DNA from 3 places in the Paenibacillus sp. LC231 genome. Region 2 is predicted to be linked to each of the others. Evidence: riboswitches for the same ligand, from Rfam matches in the RefSeq annotation. Region 2 holds a riboswitch; each other region holds the start of a gene.
What was found. Region 2 has a riboswitch for cyclic di-AMP ahead of AK95_RS16945 (3D domain-containing protein). Riboswitches for the same ligand answer to the same signal wherever they lie in the genome.

Region 1 (6,117 bases), on a different contig from region 2:
CTGTCATTTTTTTCGCATTAGGGTTATCAGCCAGTTTAGTAGGAGATTTATTTTCAAATAATCGCGAATTGATTCAAAAATTAGGCGGATTATTAGTGATTGTCATGGGATTAATCATGCTTGGAGTTATTCAGTTACAGATTTTAATGAAGGATAGGAAGTTTCAAATCAAGCATAAACCGTCAGGATATCTTGGATCCATATTAGTTGGATTATCATTCTCTGCAGGATGGACGCCGTGTATCGGACCCATTCTTTCAGCCGTTTTAGCTATGGGAGTTACAAATCCTGAAAAGGCAGTGGGCTATATTAGCGCATATACGCTAGGGTTTGGAATACCGTTTCTTATTATGGCTTTTTTTATTGGCAGATTAAAATGGATCTCAAGGTACTCTTCACTAATGATGAAAATTGGCGGAGCGATGATGGTGCTCACGGGAATATTGCTTTACACAGATCAAATGACCAAGATCACCATCTGGTTAATTGGGTTATACGGCGGATTTACAGGTTTTTAACCTAATCGAGATGTGGAGTTAAGGCGGTGATAAACATATAAAACGGCAAGTAAGTAACATCTAAAAGGTCACTAAACGAATAAATAGCTGAGGTGAAACATGAATAATAAGAAGAAATCATCAAGAAATCTAGTTATCTTTACCATCATCATTGTAGGGCTAATGGTAGCTTTGGTTTTGATAAACCAAAGCAGTCAGAAATCAAAAAGTTCGGAAGGGGCATTCGATAATCCACCGGTTACGGAAAATCAGCCTACCCTAGGAGACCAAAATGCAAAGGTTTCAATCGTGGAGTTTGGTGATTACAAATGTCCCTCCTGCAAAGCGTGGGGGGAGAATATAATGCCACAACTTTCGAAGGACTTTATCGAAACAGGACAAGCATCATTCTCCTATATTAATGTTCTTTTTCATGGTGAAGAATCAAAAACAGGCGCACTTGCTGCAGAAGCGATAATGCTGCAAGATCCTGACGCATTTTGGACATTTCACCATGAAGTATTTAATGCACAACCTGCAACAGAGGAGCATGATAACGCATGGCTAACCCCAGATAAGGCGCTGGAGCTTGCTAAAGAATATACGCCCAATATTGATCTAGCGAAGCTTAAAGAAGATATGGGAAGTAAGCAGATCGAAGACCAAGTTAGTTTAGATGAGGAATTAGTCCGTGAATATAATATACAACAAACACCAACGATTATGATCAATAATGTTATGGTATCGAACCCGTTTGATTATGAGGAGATATCTTCCTTAATCAATGCGCAACTTAAGGAATAGATGGGAGAGGATCGAGTAGTGGTACGTGACAAAACAATATATTTAGCCTGGGTTGTCGCACTTACAGCAACGCTTGGAAGTCTCTATTTTAGCGAGATAAGAGGATTTATTCCTTGCGAATTGTGCTGGTATCAGAGAATACTAATGTATCCACTCAGTATCATTCTAGGAATTGCGGCTTTTTACAGTGAGACAAGGATAAAAAAATATGTGCTTCCATTTTCGATTTTTGGAGCATGCGTTTCATTATTTCATTACTTGGAGCAGAAAGTCCCTGGATTTGAGGAGATCAAGCCCTGCACGAACGGGGTGCCGTGTAATGTACAATACATTAATTGGTTTGGTTTTATAACGATTCCTTTTCTCGCATTAGTAGCCTTTATTTTAATTACAATCTTAATGATACTTACAAGATCTGAGACTGGTGTGAACCCAAAATCAGGTTCCTAACAGCTAAAAAAACACCAAAACCACTACTAGAATCAGTACTAATGAGATAATAGTTGTTAGCGTTGCACCAAGTAACCAGGACACTTTGTTCTTCACGAAAAGGGATAATAGTAAATGGATGACAAACGGACAGATATAATATGCTATCAAATGAACGGTATTGTTGAAATCGATAAAATAGATATCCGTCAGAAAAACGATACTAATCATAGTAAACAGTAACAGTGAGCTTAAAATCATAATCCTAGGCTTGAGAAGTGAAAGAAAAGTATCATTGTTCAAAGTGTATCGCCTTCCTTATGTAAATATAGGGTGTTTAATTAATTATGAACTACTCAATACATCGGTTACAAACGATGTGGGATTGAGGTGAAAGGATTTGTACGAGGCGATTAATCCAATTGCATTTCGATTAGGGCCAATTCAATTATACTGGTACGGGATTATTTTAAGCGTAGCTGCACTCATAGGTCTTATCGTTGTTATACAAGAAGGCAAACGGTATCAGATCCATCCGGGGTTCTTTTTGGATATGGTACTTGTAGGCGTGCCATCCGCTATCGTCGGGGCTAGAGCTTACTATGTCGTATTCAAGTGGGAAGATTACCGCAATAACTTCTGGGACGTTTTCAAAATATGGAATGGTGGAATCGCCATTTACGGAGCTTTAATCGGAGCGATTATGGCTATGATTTTTTTCTTTCGTTTGCGTGGCTATAATTTTTGGCGCATTGCAGATCTATGTGCTCCGGGATTGATTATAGGACAATTGATCGGGCGTTGGGGAAATTTTATAAATCAAGAAGCTCACGGAGGGCCAGTATCTGAGGATTTTCTCAGAACAACATTACATCTGCCTAACTTTATTGTCAATCAAATGAATATCGAGGGTGTCTATTATCATCCGACCTTTCTGTATGAGTCCATATGGAATTTTGTTGGTTTGTTGTTGCTCTTATGGTTGAGACGTCAGCCTTTTCTACGTTCAGGGGAATTATTTTTGACTTATTTCACTTGGTATTCCATTGGACGGTTTTTTATCGAAGGACTGCGTACCGACAGTTTAGCTTGGTATGCCTCTAACTGGCTTGCAGCGTTGATGAAATTGCTTTGGTCACCGATGGGGCTTTTGTTTCACGAAGGCGAAATGAGTTATGGTACTGTTCGTGTTTCGCAGCTATTAAGTGTCTTGATTGTCCTTATTGCCATAAGCCTTATTGCAAACCGAAGGTTTAGAAAACATCAGGAACGATATGCAGACCCAATCGCCAGCAATAGACCTTAATTAATTTAATATAAGAGGCAGTCGACCTTGGTTCGACTGCTATTTATATTTCGAACCTCTGCAAAAGTATTACACTATTGTTTTATTTGCTTCTGCGTTCAAAATGAATTCTTTTTGAATAATGTCCTGATATAAGTCCAATAGGTACGGGATTTGAACAAATCTTAACATTAATTTAAGGAGGGAAAGAATTCTAATGATAAGATTGACAATCGAGAAAAAATGGACTACATTATGTAGGGTTACAAAAAATTCATAAATTGTGCCGAATTTCGTTTTTGAAAACGGGGGAACCATTTTTGGGTGAATTATTCTTGTAGTAAAGGGAGTATAGGGATCCTTCTACCGAACCCTCAGCTAACTCCGTAGGCATCGAAGGGAGAAATAATCTTGAAGAAAATTTTACTGTCGTTGTTAGGGTCTGCCATTATATTATCTTCGGGAGCAGCCAGTGCGTTTGCAGATAATCAACCTAAGTTGACTACTGAAGTAAGTAAAGTCGTTGGAACACCCTATAAATGGGGAGGTACAACTTCAAGTGGTTTCGATTGCTCCGGCTTTATTCTTTACATTTTTGATAAATTCAACTTAGATTTGCCACGTACATCGAGTGCTCAGGCCAAAGTGGGTACTCCAGTCTCAAAAGCTAATCTGAGACCGGGTGACTTAGTTTTTTTTAATACGAGTGGCAGGGGAATTTCTCATGCTGGAATCTATATTGGCAATGGTCAATTTGCACATTCGTCCAGTAGTAAGGGTGTAAGGATAAGTAAACTGTCAGAAACCTATTACAAACAACGTTATGTAACTGCAAGAAGAACCATTAGTCAAAAAAGTTACATGATGATGGTCGGAAGTTACAACTGAAATAATTAAAATGAACAAGCCCTTCATAAATGAAGGGCTTGTTTTATGATTTCAATTCAATGTTACCCTCATAGGTTTGCAATCGTGTTTCCTTCTTAGACATACGTTTGTACTTATAATTAAGTGTACAAAACACCAAATACTTGATGCCTATATAGAAGATCTACATTTCTGCCGATACTCAATATTGAGATATTCATTATTGATGAATAAATGCTCATATGATACTTTAAGTAAAAATATTATAGGAGGTATGATATTTATATGTTAGATACTATTGTCATCGGTGGAGGTCAGGCCGGGCTTGCGGCTGCTTACTATCTCAAACAAAATTCAGTGAATTTCCTCATCCTTGATGGTCACAGGGAGGTTGGTGATTCATGGAGAGACCGCTATGATTCTCTTCATCTGTTTACGCCAAGAATGTATAATAGTTTACCTGGTGCTCCCTTTCAAGGTGATCCTCAAGGTTTACCACATAAAAATGAGGTTGCCGATTATTTGAAAAATTATGCGAAGCGTTTAGAACTTCCTGTTCAAAGCAATACACAAGTTACATCATTAACCATGAACAATGGAATCTTTGAAGTCTCCACAACGAAGGGTACGTTTAGATCAAAAAAAGTTATAGTAGCCACCGGTCCTTTTCAGAAGCCACTAGTTCCTTCCTTTCATGACAAGCTTGGTGATGCAGTTATACAATTACATTCTTCTGAATATCGAAATAAGAACCATCTCAAGGAAGGGGGTGTTCTTGTTGTAGGTGCAGGAAACTCTGGGGCCCAAATTGCCAGTGAGTTGGCAGATGATTTTGATGTGCATCTGTCTGCAAGCGGTGAGATCCAGTATAAACCGTTACATATTTTCGGGAAGAGTATTTTTTGGTATTTCGACAAGGTGGGCTTTTTAACAGCAAACCGCAAAAGTACGTTAGGTAAATGGTTGCATGCAATGCCAGAACAGATTTATGGAAAAGAGTTAAAGCTGCTCATTCAACAAGGAAGGATACAACTTCATGCAAGGACGGAAAAGATAGTAGATCAAACGGTGTATTTTCAGAACGAAGAATCTCCCATACATATCGACAACATTATCTGGGCTACAGGTTTTAAACGTGATGATCACTGGATAGATATAGAAGCGGCATTTAAAGATGGGCATATTGATCATATGGAAGGTGTATCCGTTGTAAAAGGACTCTACTTTGTTGGATTACCGTGGCAAACATCAAGAGGGTCAGCGCTGCTTGGATGGGTGAAGTATGATGCTAAGCGTATTGTTGATTATCTACTGAGAGAATAAAAATAGGGTAGAAGTCGTTCGAGACTTTTTCTTCTGACAAAATTCGGATTGTTAATCGTAATCCTTTCGTTTTTTGTGCCTTTGCTATAAAATAAGTGGTAATGGTAAATAGGATGGTGATTACGAAAATGGAGCAGAAGGATCCCTTGATTGAAGATTGTGACACATCATGCTTTGGATCAGAGGCTGATTTAAAACAAGTTAAGGCCGAAATGATTGATGAGCAAGCAGCTGTTCAAGTGGCAGACTGGTTTAAAGCCTTCAGTGATCCTACTCGGGTTAAATTGATCAATGCTTTATTGCAGAAAGAATTATGTGTCCATGATCTCTCTGTATTACTCGAGATGGGACAGTCAGCGATCTCGCATCAACTGCGATACCTTCGTAATATGAGGATCGTAAAACGTCGTAAAGTGGGCAAGACGGTGTTTTATTCATTGGATGATACGCACATCGAGCAGATTTTTACACAAACCCTACAACATACAATGCATGGAGAATAACATGAAAGCACCCGCAGTCAGCTGCTGGTGCTTTTTTTGATGTGTTTAGAAGTCTTCACCTAATTTAGAGGAGAATGTACGAAATAATTGACAACTAAGTTTTCATTTGAATATAATGAGTTTAAATAACATATGAATAATTGTTCATGTGTGTACGGCAAGGTTGGTGGAAAGGAGATTATATGATGGAAGCTCAACAACAAAGGGTTAAAAAAGAATTGATATTAGAAGGATTAGATTGTGCTAATTGTGCAATGAAAATCGAAAATGGTGTTAAGAAAATTGAAGGTGTAAGTTCCTGTTCCGTTAATTTTGTAACGAAGACACTAACGATGGAAACTGCGAACGGACAGGTTGAAAACATTGTATCGAAAGCCAAGGAGAAAGTGAAAACACTAGAGCCTCATAT
Region 2 (6,117 bases):
CAATTTCGACCGCGGTGACGGTTCCTGCCGTCTGTGCCAGCTTCTCGGTTAACGCACCGATCCCAGGCCCTATCTCAAGCGCTCCCTTATCTTCATCCAGTCCTGCAGCCTCCACGATTTTATACAATATATTCTGATCGATGAGAAAGTTTTGACCCAGACTCTTCTTGAAGGAGAATCCATGCCGTGAGATGATCTCCTTCGTCCGTCTTGGTGTTGATATATCCTCGATCCGATTCATTGGCTTACGCCCCCTTCTTCCAGCTGTGCAAGTGCGGCCAGAAATTCTTCCCGCGATATTTGAAACATGGCCAATCGTTTATGGAATTGCTTGCTGTTGCAATATCCGATCCCGAGCAGGTCTCCCATTGTCATACGCCTTGCAGCAGCCTCCGGATGGGCTGATAATCCAGCCTCCAGCATGTCCTCCAGACTGATCAGGCTCTCTCCGCCCTCAAAGGAGGTATGGACCCGTTCCAGCGCACGCCGTATCGCTTCCGGCGAGGCATTCTCTACGCCGATATCCCCTTTGCGGGTAGCATCCGCTTCCGGAATAAAGGCATGCTTGCAGCCAGGGACACCCTGATCCACAATTTTGCGGATCCGCTCCCCTGCATGGTCAGGATCGGTTAATATAATAACGCCTCTGCGCTCCTGAGCAAGCGCTATGCGTTTCAGGATTTGTTTATTGATCGCTGAGCCGCCCGTTTCAATCGTATCCGCTTCTACGGCCCTTTTAATGGCAACGGTATCGTCTCTGCCTTCCACAACAATCACTTCTTTAATCATGCGTTTGTTCTCTTCCTTCCCAAGAAAACAGGCTTGTACAACCTCTAGGTTCTACCATCTTAGCCCTATATACTCCGTTCTTAACAAAACAAAAGAAGAGGAAATATTCCCTCTTCTTCATCATTATATATTATAAGCTAAATAGTATAGCATTAGAATGGTATTGTAAATTGGAATTCATGCGTCTAGTTCAATTCAGGTTTAACCGGACCGATCACGTAAACGGTGCGGCCGCTCTTCCGGCCGAAATTTATGGCCGATTTCAGTGAATCATAATAAACATCGATTTTGTTGCCTTTGATGGCACCGCCCGTATCTTCTGCACGACGGAAGCCAATGCCTTCGATATAGACCCACCAGCCGATCGGGATGATGTTAGGATCAACGGCGATGGTGCGTCCTTCTGTAACGCGTGTGCCGGATGCCGTGCGTGTACCGATTCCCTGCTGCTCAGCGGAATACGCCGTCATCGACACGTTGTTCAATACCTTGCTGTATTTAAAATCAACGCCTGCCCGAGAAACCACATTGTTCTCGACTGCCTTGGCGGTCGTTACTTTTTTCGTGCCGGACAATTTAGCCGGTTTAGCCTTTACATCGGTGGCTGCCGCCTGGACGATGACAGGCTTCTCCACTTTTTTCGTGCCAACGGCAATGATTTTATCCTTCGTTCTGCGTTCAATCTCTTGGGAGACCTTCGTCTTGGAAACCAGCTTGCCATTGTGGTAGACCTTCTCATAATGGTTCACCATGAGACCAGGCTCGCCCCGCTGAATAACGCGGTTATCCCCTCTCTCAAGCGATGGGTCGGCTGTTTTGATCACGCGGAAATTGCGATCCTCCGTCTCCTTAACTTTTTGTTTCGTGACGCGAACGACATCGATATTCATATTGCTGGTCAGCTTCGTGTTCTGTGCCGGTTGTACTATATCTTCACCCTGGATCGTAATACCAGCCTCTTTAAGTACATGATCAACCGTATCCTGGGATGTAAATATGGTTTTGGTTGTGCTGCCTACTGTAACTTTGACTGGAATTGCCCGGTCAATGATGATCCGGTCTCCATCCTCGATCGCGCCGTTTAAAGGCATCGAAATCTGATCCTGGGGACTCAACGTGATCGCTTGCTCATCCAGCAATTCCTGCAGCAATGATCCACGTGTTTCAACTGTGGTGACACGACCATCGACGACAAGCTGGACTTCCTTGCCTGCCTGATCATGTACGACCAACGATATGAGAAGTGATACCGTAACGGCACCCATGGCACCGAGCAACATCAGTTGACGCAAATTGTCATGCTTCCATCTCAATGCGTAAGACATGCTGGATGATTGTGATTCATGGGTTTCTTCAGGTTGAAAAATGCCCACTATTCCATCCTCCTTCATAGTCCCGCCGTCTAGGTAAACGCATGAATGCATTTGACGTGACTATAGCAATTTTTCTCACAAGGCGCCCTGCTATCTATCTACACCCTGCGTCAATTCCCGTCTTTCCGTCCATGTACCACCACCCCTTGTTTACCAAGAGTATGATGATCCCCTCTCCATTATTCAAAAATAAAAGAAAGCCATTGAAAGAGTACTAGAGGCTCTAACGTGGCTTCCTGATGATTAGAATCATGGAAATGGTATGCACGAGAATTCCCCTCTTATTTCGCTTACGGAGTTAGCTGTCGGGTTCGGACGTAAGAGAGACGCCCTAGATCCGGATACCCGCTCATGGCGAGATCCTTCAAATTCACCCCAAAGACCCGAAAAAGAAATCAAATACAGCTGCGCGCATTCAGACCAGTATGCACGGCGGTATCGGTTCCCCCGTTCCCCAGAATTTCGGAGATTAAGCGAGACGGTTCATGAAATATTCGGCCGCGATCTGCACATCGCAGCTTCTTATCACTGAAAAGATGATATCCTGTTTGTATGCAGGTTGTAAAGCAACATTCAACCACATTTTCTCATGTAAAAGGTTAAAATATTGTAATATCAACGCCTTTTCTGATTAAAAAACTTTAATTAATCGAAAATGCTCTCTTTTTCATCGCTTTTGCTCTCGTTTTCGTTAAATACCAAATCGTTCCAGCGCATTTTGGGTGGTAATTTGGGCCAATTCCTCATAGGACAACCCCTTAATTTCGGCTGCCGCCTCCGCCACCAATTTTACATAAGCAGTCTCATTTCGTTTCCCGCGGAAGGGATGAGGTGTTAGGTAAGGGGAGTCCGTTTCGATCAATAATCGGTCAAGCGGAACCTGCGCCAAAACCTCTTTGGGCTGCTTTGCATTTTTGAAGGTAATCGGCCCGCCAAACGAAATATGGAATCCCATATCGAGACATATTTTGGCCGTTTCCCAGCTTCCGGAGAAGGAATGCATGACACCGCCCACCTCGGAGGCTTTTTCCTCGCGCAAAATTCTCACGATATCTTCATGCGCATCCCGATTATGAATGACAATCGGCATGTTCAATTCCCGGGCCAGTCCGATCTGGCGCCGAAGCACTCGGTGCTGAACTTCTTTCGGAGACGTATCCCAATAATAGTCCAAACCGATCTCTCCTATAGCCACCACTTTCTCGTGACTACACAAAGAGGCGATCCAATCCAGGTCATGATCCTCCATGGTAATGGCGTCTACAGGATGCCAGCCTACCGCTGCATATATAAAATCATAAGTTTCTGCCAGCTTCATCGTAGTCGGAATCGTCTCCCGGTTAAATCCAATATTGATCATCCGGGTCACGCCGGCTTCGAGCGCCCGCTGGATTGCCTTTTCCCGGTCTTCGTCGAATTGGGGAGCATCCATATGAGTGTGCGTGTCGAACAACATAAAATCCACACTCTCCTTCCTGTCGTTTCTGTGTCGTATATCTTCCATTAGCTGGGTAAATTGCAAATAAACCCAACGTTTCTGTATTCCACCTAGGTTAATGTTGTTGTTTGAAAACACTGGCTATCTTCTCCGGCATTTGAGGCAGCAGCGGACTTACCTTCTCCTCCGGATAATAAAGATGGTACCGTCCTTTATGAATGCCGCTGATCGAGCGTACAATATCGGATACCTCCGAGATTTCCTTCAGCTCATCATGCCGATCCAGAAGCAGGATTTGCTTCTCGTTAAGCGGCATATCGGAATGAACCTTATCATAAGGAAGATCCGTTGGAAAATCAATCTCCAGGTCATATTCCGGATGCAATCCCACGGCACTGAATGCGTGGCGTATCCCGTCGATGGTCTCCAGATCGATGTTGTCGATTTCTACATATTTGTAGAGCTTTCGGTGCATGAAACGGCCGCATAATTCGCTAAGAAGAGGATCTTCCTCCTCCGTCCATTGCAGAAAGGCCGTTTGGATCAGAGCTTCATCAAGGCGCAGATATTGATTCACCCCGATATCCCCCGAAAACAACGCAGGAAGCGGTTCGATCATGAACCGGAAACCATATCCACGGTCATGCAGTTCCTTGGCCCGGCGGAAGATTTGGCGCAGGATGATTTCGGAGCTTCGGGTGACGGGATGAAAATACACCTGCCAGTACATCTGATACCTTGACATCAGGTAATCCTCTACGGCATGCATACCCGATTCCTTCACGACGACCCGATCCCGATACGGCCGCAGCATCCGCAAGATCCGGTCAATATCAATCGTTCCGTAATTGACTCCCGTATAATAGGCGTCCCTTAACAAATAATCCATCCGGTCTGCATCCAGCGGACTAGTGACCAGGTTTATCACAATCGGCTTGTCGTAGGTTTTGTTAATAACCGAAGCCACTTTCTCGGGGAAATCCGCTCCAAGCTCCCGCAGTACCTGATTGACGCAAGTATCTCCAAGCAGGATCCGGCATGTCCAATCCTCGTGATTCATATGAAAAGCTTCTTCTATAGAATGAGAAAAGGGCCCATGCCCCAAATCATGCAGCAGGGCCGCGCAGAGGGCAACTTGCCTTTCCTCGGCAGGCCAATCGGAGTACCCTCTCCGTTCGAATTGAGAGATGATTCTTCTCGTAATTTCATAGACTCCCAGTGAATGGGAGAATCGGCTGTGTTCGGCCCCGTGAAAGGTCAGAAATGAAGTCCCAAGCTGTCTCACCCGGCGGAGCCGCTGGAATTCCGGGGTATCGATTAATCGCCATATGATATCGTCTTGCACATGAATATAATTATGGACGGGATCCTTAAACACTTTTTCTTCCGAAATTGGTGAATGCATTCCATCTCAACTCCTTATCGTTTTGATTTGGGTTTTTGCCGACAAACACTTCTTTTGACATCTAATGTCGAACGATGTCGAATAAGATAAAATTACGCTTTCCAAATCGACAAATAGAAAATCGCAGCAAAAATTGGTTCGATTATGGTAATTACGTTGCTATACAAGGGTTTTGTTCACTATACTTTCGTAAATAGGTTCCGATTTTTCAAAAATATAGGTTGACTGTTTTGGGAATCGTTGGTACTATAAGTAACATAAAAACTAGAACTATGTCGAATTATGACTTTTTTAAATTATGGCGAGAGGGGCATTTATAAGTTATGATGAAATCAACAGGAATTGTAAGGAAAGTCGATGAGCTTGGACGGGTCGTCATTCCAATTGAGTTACGCCGTACGCTCGGAATTGGTGAGAAAGATGCATTGGAGATTTATGTAGACGGCGAACGCATCATGCTTAAGAAATATGAGCCTGCCTGCATCTTCTGTGGTAACGCTGAGAATGTCACTTACTTCAAAGGTAAAATTGTTTGCCATGAATGTATCTCGGAAATCCCTACACCTGTGACAAATTAAGATTTTTAGTATATAATAGCATTATTACATTTTGTTAATTCTAACCTTTTTCATATCTCCTTGGTGCCTTCCTCGGCTATGAACCCGGCCGCAGGAGGGTCTTTTTTTTGATACTAAAGAATTTATAAGCTTTCAGCGAATTCTATAAACACATTTGTTTATATGTATCGGGGTCCCCGTAAAGGATTTGAATAAATATCGAAGCATAGGCCCCACTTTGTGGGGCTATTTGTTGTCCCCCCGCGCCAAATTACGCAAGATCACGACTCCGTCAGGAGTGCGTTATAAATATCCCGCTTCGATACACCGCGATCACTCGCGGTTTTTTTCATGGCATCCTTGCGGCTTAATCCTTCCCGCTCATAATGTTCCACATGCTCCTGGAGCGAAAGCTCCTGCCACCAGGCATTTTTCTCTTTAAGCTCCTCTTCTGCACTGCCGGCCTCAACCACCAAACAATATTCTCCCAGGGGCGGATGCTCCGTGAGCCAGTCCAGGCATTCGGAGATGCTTCCGCGCAAGAATTCCTCGTAG
Region 3 (6,117 bases), on a different contig from region 2:
CCGGCCGTGCAGCACCGAAATCGCCTTGGCAACGACCATGGCGACACCAAGCTCTTTCAACAAGATGGCGGATAAGATGCTCATCTGAATATCGTTTCCGATCGCAACAATGCCGCAATCGAAGTTACGGATACCGAGCGATTTAAGCACCTCTTCATCGGTAGCATCCGCTACCACCGTGTGTGTCAGCAGCTCGCTCATATCCTCGACAACCTCTTCATTTCGGTCGATGCCGAGCACCTCATATCCCTGTTCCATCAGTTCAAGCGCCAGGCTGGCGCCAAATCGTCCCAAACCGATGATTGCAAATTGCTTTGGTTTCATGTCTCTCCAGTACTCCTTATCCAATAATCATTTTGCCTTCCGGATGACGATATAATTCTTTACCCTTTTTCGGCCCCAGTGCATAAGCAAGCGTCAAAGGCCCCAATCGCCCTGCAAACATCGTAATGCTGATCAAAACCTTCCCGAACACCGTCAGATCAGGCGTTAAGCCCATGGATAGACCCACCGTACCGAAAGCGGACGTCGTTTCGAATAGAATCTCCAGGAAATCCCCTTCCTCTGTCGTCGACAGAATCATCGATACGGTTAGAACGAGCAGCAGTGCCAGTAATGCAATGGTCAGTGCCTTCAGCACACGCTCCTGGGCCAGGCGATAACGGAACATGACGATGTCTTCACGCCCGCGCATCATGGCGATGACCGCCCCCACCATAATGGTGAAGGTTGTTGTTTTGATACCACCCCCGGTTGAACCTGGGGATGCTCCGATAAACATCAGAATAACGATAAAAAATTGCGTGGCCTGTCTAAGCCCCGTAATATCTATAGTATTCGCGCCAGCTGTACGCGGCGTTACGGATTGGAATAACGCGCCGAAGAATTTTCCGCCCCAATTCAGGGAGCCGAGCGTCCTCGGATTGGTGAATTCAAAAATAAGAATGACGATAAATCCAACCAGCAGCAAGGTAGCCGTCATGGTGAGCACTACTTTGGAGTGCAAGGAAAGTCTCCGCTGTTTCCGGAAATCAATCAGATCGGATAATACGATAAAACCGATGCCGCCCGAGACAATCAAAAACATCACGACAACGTTGACTACAGGATCATAGACATAACCGGTCAAACTCCGAAAATCGCCAAACAAATCGAAACCGGCGTTGTTAAACATCGTGACCGCATGAAAAACGCCATAATAAATCGCTTGGCCGATCGGCATATCAAACGCCCAGCGGATCGACAGAATCAAGGCACCGCAGGCCTCGATGATCAGGGAGTACAGGAGCACTCTGCGAATCAGCCTTACGATTCCTTCCATCGAGGACTGATTCATCGCTTCCTGCAGAATGAGGCGATCCTTGAGCGATATGCGCCTTTTGAGAGCCAAGGCAAACAAAGTGGCCATCGTCATGAATCCGAGCCCGCCGATCTGAATCAGCAGCATGATCACGATCTCTCCGAAGGAGCTGAATGTCGTTCCTGTATCCACCACAACCAGACCCGTTACGCAAGTTGCCGATGTCGAAGTGAACAAGGCATCGATAAATTCCAGCGGTTCACCTGTACTTGTGGATATCGGCAGCATTAACAGCGCCGTCCCGATGAAAATAATAGCCGCGAAACCAAGCACGAGAATCTGCGGCGGAGACAACCTGAGCCAGTTCAATTTAGAGTTCAATCGGTCACCTTCTTAAAAAAAATCAAGAAAAAAAGACACTGGAAAACGCAGTGCCCTTTACGGTCTGGTTCCTGTGCTGCAGCCTACGAGGTTAGCTGACGGATTCGGGCATTTTCACAGGTCGCCCTATTCATTATTCTGGAAATAATGAAATTCACCCCAATTACATGGTTCCCCCATTTTCAGTACGAAATTCGGCTGGAATATTCGGTTCCTTGAAGCATGATGTGATTATAACGCAATCCGGTACGTAACCCAATGCCGTTTTTCACCCAAAAAATCTTTAAAAGAGCGCGAATTGGGCATATTCAAGAATACAAGCATAGGGTTCTCTAACGTTTTCGAAACCTTTCATTCATTTTCATCGATTTGTTTCATTATTCCGGATATTGGGATAAGCTGCTTATGACTTTCATAACTATGTTATATTGACTCTATGCGTTCTTAATCAGGCATATCGAATACCAGTGGGAGTATCAACTTTCTTAGAGGAGGAATTTCATGAATCGTGCAAGAGAGCCCTTGAAGCTGAAGCCCAATCTGAAGCAGCTCATCGCGCCTGCCGCAGTCGGCCTGATTCTGTTCCTATTATTTCAGGTGTTTCCGTCGACGAATTCGGATTCTACCGAGATGGCATCTCCGAATATCATATCCAAGGAGCAGGCTCGGCAAGCGGCTTCAAGCTTTGCTCAGGAGTTTTTGCAGTTTACGGCTGCAAAAACGGATGACACGCTGGTTACATATCAATCCAAATCGGAACTTTACGGATATCTGGCGAAGGAAAAAAGACTTTCGGAATACAACAAAACCTATGAAGCCAAATATCCCTATGACGTATACCGCGTTCGCTTCAGCGAGCCGGGCGGCGATGCCCTCAATGTGGACGTGCACATGCAAAATTCAGGCATCGTTGGCTTCTCATACGATTACACCCGCTCCAGCTATGACCGGATTGAGCTGAACAAGGGCGATGTACAAAGGCAGATGCTGCTTGTCGTCGAGGACGGCATGTCATTAGCCGAGAAGCAGGCTCTCGCTGAGCCTTGGCTCCAGCGAGCGGGCTATGATCCTTCGCAACTGGAGCTGGTTACCCGGGAAGGGGAACCCCGGCTCCGGTATGTGGATCCGGAATCCAAGATCGGCGATTCCAGATTGGAGCACCGTTTCACCTTCGAGCAGGGGAAATTACGCTCCTATGAGCCATCTTTTTCGGTCCCGGCCGCCCATTCCGCCTATGTCAACAAGCAGACCCAAGATGCCACGCTGCTGACGCTCGCAGGGTATGGCCTGTTCACCCTCATCCTTGGCATACTTGCGATTGTGTACAGCGTGAAGACCAGAGCCTACACGTCGTTTAAGCGCGGCCTGTTCCTATCGGCGCTGCTGTTTGTCATTCAGATGCTGAATACGTACAATCTGATTCCCGTTTTCAAATCCGAGGGGATGTCGCAAACCGGCATACTCGGGATGATGATTTTCTATGCGGTCTATTCGCTCATCTTCTCAGCTCTGCTCTACTTCTCCCTTGTCGGGGGGAGCGGGCTATGGCTCAAAGAAGACGGGCTCAATCCATGGCCGCGCGCCAAAGAACCCGGATACGGTCATTATGTGCTGGACAGCATGAAGCTGGGGTATATGTGGGCTTTCATCCTGCTTGGGGTCCAATCCATTATCTTTGTCGTTCTGGGGCTAACCTTGAATACATGGTCCACCACGGATGCCACACAGTCGCCTTATAACATGCTCTATCCTTGGCTGTTTCCGCTGATGGCTTGGCTGGCCGGCATATCCGAGGAGGCCGTCTATCGGCTGTTCGGGATCAAAATGCTGAAAAAGATTGTGCGCAATACGTTCGTGGCCAGTTTGATCACCTCGATCATCTGGGCGCTCGGGCATACACTCTATCCGATATACCCTGTAATTTCCAGGCCCATTGAACTGGTTATCATCGGCTTGCTGTTCAGCTACATCTTTTTGAAATACGGGTATTTGGCGGCCATGTTCTCCCATGTCATCTTTAATAGCATCTTGATGGGCATTAGCCTGATCCTGCTCAAGGATACCAGCAACTTGCTGATGGGTGCTTTCTACATGGTGCTTCCGGCGATGGTCGCCTATGCGATTTACCGTTTCAATCCAACAAAAAAAGAGAAGCCGTATGTCACGACTCCTCCTCACGAAGTGCCTTAAGAATTTCCGTTGCTAATTTCTCACCGATTGAAAGGGGCTTGAAGTCTTCGACTGAAGCCTCTTTTATTTTTTTGACTGAGCCAAAATGCTTTAACAGCAGCTTGCGGCGCTTCTCTCCAATGCCCGGGATGGAATCCAGCTTGGAGGATACCATCGATTTGCCGCGCTGTTCGCGGTGGAAGGAAATCGCAAAACGGTGAACCTCGTCCTGAATGCGCTGCAGCAAATAGAACTCCTGGCTGTCCCGGGGAAGCGTAACCGGCTCCGGCGGGTCTCCGACCATGAGCTGCGCTGTCTTATGCTTAGCATCCTTCACAAGCCCGCAGACCGGGATAAACAGCCCCAGCTCATTCTCAAGCACATCGATGGCGGCGGAAATCTGCCCCTTCCCTCCATCGACCACAATCAGATCGGGAAGCGGCAAATTCTCCTTCAAGACGCGCTCGTACCGCCGCCGGATGACTTCACGCATCGTATCATAATCGTCCGGTCCCAGCACGGTACGGATCTTGTACTTCCGGTATTCCTTCTTGTCCGGTTTCCCATTGGTGAATACAACCATGGCCGATACCGGATTGGTCCCCTGAATGTTCGAGTTATCAAATGCCTCGATCCGGTTCAGCGACTGGAGGCCGATCACTTCGCCCAGATTCGCCGCGGCAACCGAGGTGCGTTCTTCATCACGTTCAATCAAGCGGAATTTCTCGTCCAAGGACACCTTCGCATTATCCGATGCCATGCCCACCATCTGCTTCTTCAAGCCTCGCTGCGGCACATGCACCTTCACGCCGAGCCATTCCTGCAGGGCGGCAGCCCCTCCGGCTGCATCCACGATGCCCGCAGCTTCCGCCTGCTCCTCCTGTGCCTGGGCAAGGGCAGCCTGCTGCGCATCCAATGTCCCTGCGGAAAGCGGATTCGCCGAATCCACGGCTTCCTCTGGGCTTCGCACACCTGCATCCGCAGCCGTTCCCGTAACCGGCTCCGAATCAGCCTGGTCTATCAACAGAGGCTCAGGCAGCAGAATTTCCTGCGGCAATGCAGGATTATCACTGTAATACTGGGCAATAAAAGACATAAAGTCGCTGTGCGCATCGCCGTAGAACGGAAAAACGGATTTGTTGCGCTGCACCATTTTCCCTTGGCGCATGTACAGAATCTGCACGCACATCCAGCCTTTATCCACAGCATAACCGAATACGTCGCGGTCCCGCGTATCCGTCGTCGTAATCTTCTGCTTCTCCATCAGCGTATCAATATGGATGATCTGATCCCTCAGCTCTTTGGCTCGCTCGAAATACAAATCCTCCGCGGCCTCCTGCATCTTGCGCTGCAGCTCCTTCTTGATCTCCTCATGCCCACCGCTAAGAAATGATGTAATCTCCCCGGTGATCTGCTCATATGCAGACTTTGGAATTTCCTTCACACATGGAGCCAAGCATTGCCCCATATGATAGTACAAGCACACTTCTTTCGGCATGACGCCGCATTTGCGCAAAGGATACATCCGGTCCAGGAGCTTCTTGGTCTGCTGTGCCGCATAAGCATTGGGGTAGGGGCCAAAATATTTGGCTTTATCTTTAAGCACCCTTCTGGTCACTTCCAGACGGGGATGCTCTTCATTCGTTATTTTAAGATATGGATAGGTTTTATCATCCTTCAGCAGCACGTTGAATCTCGGCTGATGGGTTTTGATCAGGTTGCACTCCAGAATCAATGCTTCCATGTTGCTGCCGGTTACAATGTATTCGAAATCGCGGATTTCCGAAACCAGCATCTGGGTCTTCCCGTTATGGCTTCCGGTAAAATAAGAGCGTACCCGGTTCTTCAGCACTTTGGCCTTGCCCACATAAATAATCGTGCCTTCATGATTCTTCATCAAGTAACAGCCGGGCTGGTCCGGCAGCAATGCCAGCTTGTGTCGAATATTTTCCAGCGCCTTCTCCTGGTCCTGAAGCTGTTTGGCAAAATCGTCCATGCTGTCCCTCCTCTCCAAGGAGATTATATAGTATTAACCATAAATATAAAACACTATGAATAACCACACAAAGCGCCTCCGGGTTTCACCGAAGGCGCTGTATGAAAGCAGATGGCGGTCTAGGACCATGCCTGCTTATTGATGTTTTGCAATGATGCCTTTCAAGGCTTCTTTGGAGTTCAGACCTACCACTTTATCGACAGGCTGGCCGTCTTTAAAGAAAATCATGGTCGGAATGCTCATCACGCCGAAACGTGCTGCGGATTCCGGA

Region 1: linked by a shared signal. The riboswitch ahead of AK95_RS21710 (C40 family peptidase) and the one ahead of AK95_RS16945 (3D domain-containing protein) in region 2 are both predicted to bind cyclic di-AMP.
Region 3: linked by a shared signal. The riboswitch ahead of AK95_RS23925 (TrkH family potassium uptake protein) and the one ahead of AK95_RS16945 (3D domain-containing protein) in region 2 are both predicted to bind cyclic di-AMP.

What each region holds. Positions count from the first base shown of each region.
Region 1 is NZ_JFOM01000037.1:126,629-132,745, reverse strand. It holds gene AK95_RS21740 (cytochrome c biogenesis CcdA family protein) at 1-518, shown strand, start outside; gene AK95_RS21735 (DsbA family protein) at 618-1,301, shown strand; gene AK95_RS21730 (disulfide oxidoreductase) at 1,302-1,751, shown strand; gene lgt (prolipoprotein diacylglyceryl transferase) at 2,131-3,036, shown strand; cyclic di-AMP (ydaO/yuaA leader) riboswitch at 3,290-3,423, shown strand; gene AK95_RS21710 (C40 family peptidase) at 3,427-3,903, shown strand; gene AK95_RS21705 (flavin-containing monooxygenase) at 4,168-5,205, shown strand; gene AK95_RS21700 (ArsR/SmtB family transcription factor) at 5,334-5,708, shown strand; gene AK95_RS21695 (heavy metal translocating P-type ATPase) at 5,891-6,117, shown strand, end outside.
Region 2 is NZ_JFOM01000024.1:47,810-53,926, forward strand. It holds gene rsmA (16S rRNA (adenine(1518)-N(6)/adenine(1519)-N(6))-dimethyltransferase RsmA) at 1-241, opposite strand, end outside; gene rnmV (ribonuclease M5) at 238-789, opposite strand; gene AK95_RS16945 (3D domain-containing protein) at 975-2,162, opposite strand; cyclic di-AMP (ydaO/yuaA leader) riboswitch at 2,434-2,648, opposite strand; gene AK95_RS16950 (TatD family hydrolase) at 2,854-3,618, opposite strand; gene AK95_RS16955 (HD domain-containing protein) at 3,716-5,005, opposite strand; gene AK95_RS16960 (AbrB/MazE/SpoVT family DNA-binding domain-containing protein) at 5,329-5,583, shown strand; gene rsmI (16S rRNA (cytidine(1402)-2'-O)-methyltransferase) at 5,844-6,117, opposite strand, start outside.
Region 3 is NZ_JFOM01000044.1:63,702-69,818, reverse strand. It holds gene AK95_RS23930 (potassium channel family protein) at 1-324, opposite strand, end outside; gene AK95_RS23925 (TrkH family potassium uptake protein) at 341-1,681, opposite strand; cyclic di-AMP (ydaO/yuaA leader) riboswitch at 1,747-1,891, opposite strand; gene AK95_RS23920 (CPBP family intramembrane glutamic endopeptidase) at 2,183-3,871, shown strand; gene uvrC (excinuclease ABC subunit UvrC) at 3,843-5,846, opposite strand; gene trxA (thioredoxin) at 5,982-6,117, opposite strand, start outside.